Regions from separate parts of the Klebsiella africana genome, predicted to be linked through region 2. Evidence: predicted binding sites of a transcription regulator. Region 2 holds the regulator's gene; the other holds the start of a gene.
What was found. The regulator Fur, encoded in region 2, represses iron uptake genes when iron is present. The targets are predictions, from matches to a motif close to ATAATAATGAGAACNACTATCAA.
Positions count from the first base shown of each region.

Region 1: the regulator Fur is predicted to act here: its motif matches at 1,761-1,783, upstream of LGL98_RS06970 (Nramp family divalent metal transporter).

Region 1 covers NZ_CP084874.1:1,427,374-1,430,398, forward strand. The annotation lists gene LGL98_RS06960 (EAL domain-containing protein) at 1-227, shown strand, start outside; gene nupC (nucleoside permease NupC) at 276-1,478, opposite strand; gene LGL98_RS06970 (Nramp family divalent metal transporter) at 1,825-3,025, shown strand, end outside.
Region 2 covers NZ_CP084874.1:3,660,395-3,663,419, reverse strand. The annotation lists gene tcuA (FAD-dependent tricarballylate dehydrogenase TcuA) at 1-182, opposite strand, end outside; gene tcuR (tricarballylate utilization LysR family transcriptional regulator TcuR) at 280-1,206, opposite strand; gene fur (ferric iron uptake transcriptional regulator) at 1,333-1,785, opposite strand; gene fldA (flavodoxin FldA) at 2,077-2,607, opposite strand; gene ybfE (LexA regulated protein) at 2,759-3,025, opposite strand, start outside.

The DNA of each region.
Region 1 (3,025 bases), 2.2 Mb from region 2:
TACAGGCCGATATCATTAAAATTGACGGCTGCTTCGTGCGTGACATTCTGACGGACCCTCTGGACGCCATCATGGTGAAATCGATTGTTGAGATGGCGCGAGTGAAACAGATGAGCGTGGTGGCGGAATATGTTGAAAGCGAACCGCAAAAAGCGCGTTTGCTGGAACTGGGCGTGAATTATTTGCAGGGTTATCTGATCGGTAGACCACAGCCGCTGGGCGAATAACGGGCAAAAAAAAGCCGGGCATTGCCCGGCTCAGATGACGGGCGCTTGTTACAGAACCAGTGCCGCAATCGAGGCGGACAGCACGCTAACCAGCGTGGAGCCGTAGACCAGCTTCAGACCGAAGCGAGAAACCACATTACCCTGTTCTTCGTTCAGACCTTTGATTGCCCCGGCGATAATGCCGATAGACGAGAAGTTGGCGAAGGAGACCAGGAAGATGGAGATAATGCCTTCCGCGCGTTGAGAGAGCGTTGAGGCGATTTTCTGCAGATCCATCATGGCGACGAATTCATTGGAGACCAGCTTCGTGGCCATAATACTGCCCACCTGCAGCGCTTCGCTTGCCGGCACGCCCATCACCCAGGCGACCGGGTAGAAGATATAGCCGAGGATCCCCTGGAAGGAGATGCTGTAACCGAACCAGCCGGTCACGGTGGCGAATAACGCGTTCAGCGCGGAGATCAGTGCGATAAAGCCGATCAGCATCGCCGCCACGATAATCGCAACTTTGAAGCCCGCCAGAATATATTCGCCCAGCATCTCGAAGAAGCTTTGACCTTCGTGCAGATTCGACATCTGCAGATTTTCTTCACTTTGATCCACGCGGTATGGGTTAATCAATGACAGCACAATAAAGGTGCTGAACATGTTTAGCACCAGCGCCGCGACGACATATTTCGGCTGCAGCATGGTCATGTACGCGCCTACGATGGACATCGACACAGTAGACATTGCCGTCGCCGCCATGGTGTACATGCGGTTGCGCGACATTTTGCCGAGAATATCTTTATACGCGATAAAGTTTTCCGACTGACCGAGGATCAGCGAGCTCACTGCGTTGAAGGACTCCAGCTTGCCCATACCGTTGACTTTTGACAGAACGGTACCGATAGCGCGGATGACAATCGGCAGGATACGAATATGCTGCAAAATACCAATCAACGCGGAAATGAAGACGATAGGGCACAGAACCTTAAGGAAGAAGAAGGCCAGACCTTTGTCGTTCATGCTGCCGAACACGAAGTTTGTCCCTTCGTTGGCAAAGCCGAGAAGTTTTTCAAACATCTCGGAGAAGCCTTTCACAAAACCCAGACCAATATCGGAGTTCAGGAAGAACCAGGCCAGCAGGACTTCAATGACAAGCAGTTGAACAACATAACGAATACGGATCTTTTTACGGTCATGACTGACCAACAGGGCCAGTATAGCCACCACAACGATCGCGAGGACAAAATGCAAGACGCGGTCCATAGTTGCTCCAAATATGAGGCAGGTTAAATTTCCGTGCACATTCTATGCAACGGCTTTAAAGAAAACGAGATCAATTGCACACTATTGCAAGGAACTGTGACCAATGGCAAAAATAGTGATCAAACATCCACTTTTGTTATGTTACGTAAAGGTTTTAAAAGTTGCATTCTTGTACTACTCTTAATAGCGGGCTCGATCTCGTTTTCTAATGCCCGTATTTCATTTCCGGCCAGCAATTGTTCCCTTCTATCACAGCAATCATTATCTCCATTCTAAACGAACTTGATAATCATTCGCATTTTGATAGCATGAAACATAGCAAAGGCTATATTTCCAGGGGCAGAAGATGACTAGCAGTCGCGTTGAGAATAGCAGTAGTCGCGCCGCGCGCAAGGTGAAGCTCGCCTTAATGGGGCCGGCCTTTGTCGCGGCCATTGGCTATATCGATCCGGGTAATTTCGCCACAAACATTCAGGCCGGCGCCAGCTTTGGCTATCAGCTACTGTGGGTCGTGGTATGGGCCAACCTGATGGCAATGCTGATCCAGGTGCTGTCTGCCAAACTGGGCATAGCCACCGGCAAAAACCTGGCCGAGCAGATCCGTGACCATTACCCGCGCCCGGTGGTGTGGTTCTATTGGGTACAGGCGGAAATCATTGCCATGGCCACCGATCTGGCTGAATTTATCGGCGCCGCGATTGGCTTTAAACTGGTGCTGGGCGTATCGCTCCTGCAGGGAGCGGTGCTGACCGGGGTGGCGACCTTCCTGATCCTGATGCTGCAGCGGCGTGGGCAAAAACCGCTGGAGAAGGTAATTGGCGGGCTGCTGCTGTTTGTTGCCGTGGCCTATGTCGTGGAGTTGATCTTTTCTCAGCCCGCGCTGGCTCCCCTGACTAAAGGGTTGGTGATCCCTACGTTGCCCAATGGCGAGGCGGTATTCCTGGCCGCCGGGGTGCTGGGTGCAACCATCATGCCGCACGTTATCTACTTACACTCCTCGCTTACCCAGCATCTGCACGGTGGGACGCGGAAAGAGCGCTATAACGCGACCCGCTGGGATGTGGCGATTGCCATGACTATTGCCGGATTCGTCAATCTGGCGATGATGGCGACTGCCGCGGCGGCATTCCATTTCAACGGCCATACCGGCGTGGCCGATCTCGATCAGGCCTACAGGACGCTGGAGCCGTTGTTGAGCCACGCGGCGGCGACTATCTTTGGTCTCAGCCTGGTCGCAGCTGGTTTATCATCGACGGTGGTGGGCACGCTGGCAGGCCAGGTCGTGATGCAGGGATTCATTCGTTTTCATATTCCATTGTGGTTTCGCCGGGCGGTTACCATGCTGCCTTCGTTTGTCGTGATCCTGCTGGGGCTGGATCCTACGCGTATCCTGGTGATGAGTCAGGTACTGCTCAGCTTTGGCATTGCGCTTGCCCTGGTGCCGCTGCTGATATTTACCAGCAATGCGAAACTGATGGGAGATTTAGTGAATTCCCGTTGGGTGAGAGGTATTGGCTGGGCCATTGTGGTTATCGTGGTGAGTCTTA
Region 2 (3,025 bases):
TCGACCAGCACGTCCTGCGGCACATCGTGCATACAGCGCAGGTTACGCGTGTGTTGCGAGTTGCCGCCGCGCCACTCCCGCGGCGCCGCCTCCAGCATCAGCACCGAGGCGCCAGCTTCCCGAGCGGTTAAGGCGGCGCAGAGCGCGGCATTGCCGCCGCCAATCACCAGTACATCCACCATTATCGGCTCCCTTACAATTTAATTAATTGTTAAATTTGTAATTGGAATGTAGGCGGTGATGGCGGTGGGGCGCTATGGCGTAGCGCTAAAGAGGGGTTTAGTGAGCATAAAGGGTGGCGCCCGGCCAGCGGTCAGACTCTACCAGCTGACGCATAACTTTGCTCAGTATTACCCGTGCGGCAAGGCCTGCCGGGGTGAGTTCATCATCGGACAGGCTGACCAGAAAGTTGGGGCGACTGAGTACCGGATTGACGACGTCGATCACTCTCAGCGCCTGGTGGTCGAGATGGGAGATAGCGGCCCCGGGCTGCAGGGTGGCCCCCAGTCCGCTGCGCACGGCCTGCATCAGCAGGGCCAGGCCGTCGATCTCCGCCACCACCTCAACGCTGATATGATGCTGCTGGCAAACCGCCTCCAGCCTGCCGCGCAGACCGTGGCCCTGGCTTGGCATAATCAACGGCAGGGAGGTGAGCTGGTCAGGGGTGATATGGTCATCCTGAAGAGGGGCTAGCAGCGCATGGGTGCCAATCAGGAACAGGCGCTCTTCCAGCACCGGTCTGGCGCTCCAGCGCAGGATCTTCTCCTGCTGGAAAACGATAGCTAAATCGAGCTGGCGAGTGTTGATCATCCGTTCCAGATTGCCGGAAAGGCTTTCAACCAGATGCAGACGCACGTCGGGGTAGCTTTCGCGCATCGCATTGATGAACGGAACACCGAGAACGGAGGCGGTGCTGGGGGCCATGCCGACGCTGACGTGGCCCGACAGGCGCGCCTCGCGGGCGGCGAGGATGGCGTCATCGGCATGGCGCAGCGCCAGCTGCGCTTGTGAGTAGAAGGCGAGGCCCGCGCTGGTGGGCGTGACTCCGCGGGAGGTCCGCTGCAGCAGGCGAATGGCCAGTTCGTTTTCCAGGCGCGCGATCTGCTGGCTAAGCGCCGAGACACCGATATTGAGATCGAGCGCAGCTCGCCCCATGCTGCCGGTCTCAACAATGCGCACAAAGTAGCGTAGCTGGCGAAGTTCCATATCAACTCTCCGGACAAAGCGGGGGTGAGGAAGGTTACCCCAGAGGCGTGAGCGGGAAGCGCGGCAGAAGCGCCCATAAAAAAGCCAACCGGCAGGTTGGCTTTTCAGAGCAGACGAAGCGGGGAATTACTTTTCCACTGCGTCGTGGGCGTGTTCGTCCTCGCGGCAATCCCCTTCCGCACAGTGGCCGTACAGATACAGACTGTGGTTGGTCAGGCGGATGCCGTGACGGGAAGCGATTTCACGCTGGCGCGCTTCAATAGAGTCATCACTGAACTCGATCACTTTGCCGCAGTCGAGGCAGATCAGGTGATCGTGGTGATGCTGCTGGGTCAGTTCGAAAACGGATTTTCCGCCTTCGAAATTATGACGAGTCACGATGCCGGCGTCATCAAACTGGTTGAGGACGCGGTAAACGGTCGCCAGACCAATCTCTTCGCCCATGTCGATCAGGCGTTTATATAAGTCTTCCGCACTGACATGATGGTTATCCGGTTCCTGCAGCACTTCGAGGATTTTCAGTCGAGGAAGTGTGACTTTCAGGCCAGCCTTCTTTAATGCGGTATTGTTGTCAGTCATGCGGAATCTGTCCTGTTGCTAAACGATCTACTTCCTTCAACGGAAGTCATACAGAAATTAACCCGACGTAATGCGTCTCATTATAGAACTGCCATTGGTAAATGAAAACTGCAAGCATCAGGCCTGGTTTGCTGTCAAAAACGAGGCACCAGCTACAAACTGCGTCACGTGCCTCGTAGAATCAGAGGACATTGTACAGATATGTGATTAAAAGTTAAAAACTTGTAGCTATTAGTTTGATTGCTTTTGTCTATTAATGCGACGCAACTCAATAGTTACGCCGCTTAATCATCAGGCGTTTTTGATTTCTTCGAGGTGCAGCTCTTCGGCAACCTGCTTCACCCACTTCTCAACGCGCTCATTAGTCAGCTCCGGCTGGCGGTCTTCATCGATGGCGAGGCCGACGAAGTGGTCGTCATCCGCCAGGCCTTTGGAAGCCTCGAAATGATACCCCGCCGTCGGCCAGTGACCGACGATGGTCGCCCCGCGTGGCTCAATGATGTCGCGGATGGTGCCTAGCGCGTCGCAGAAGTATTCTGCGTAGTCTTCCTGGTCGCCGCAGCCGAACAGCGCCACCAGTTTGCCATTGAAGTCGATCTCTTCCAGCGTCGGGAAAAAGTCGTCCCAGTCACACTGTGCTTCACCATAGTACCAGGTCGGAATACCGAGCAGCAGGATGTCGTGGGCTTCCAGGTCTTCTTTGCTGCTTTTGGCAATGTCGTGAACATCAGCAACATCTTTACCAAGCTGCTTTTGAATCATTTTTGCAATATTTTCGGTGTTGCCGGTGTCGCTGCCAAAAAAGATGCCGATGATTGCCATGAGTAAAATAACCTCTTGAAACTTAAATGATGTGGTAGGGACGCGATGCCCATAGATAACGGCAATCATAGCAGAACAGGCAAGGGCGCGGAAACAGCAATCACGCCCGACTGCACACTCTGCTACATGAATGCGGTTTTTTCGCGGAAAGTTAGACTTTTCCCTGGCTGCGCAGGGCGGTTAATTGTGTCATCAGCATCTCTTCAATGAGATCGCTGCGGCTCATATTACGCGCTTCCGCCAGCTCGTTGAGCGCATCGACCGCATCAGCGTTGAGTTTTAACTCGACGCGCTTCAGCCCGCGAACCTTATCGCGTTTCAGCTGGTTACGTTTGTTGATGCGCAGTTGTTCATCGCGCGACAGCGGATTGGTTTTCGGTCTTCCCGGGCGACGCTCGTTTGCGAACAAATCTAATGT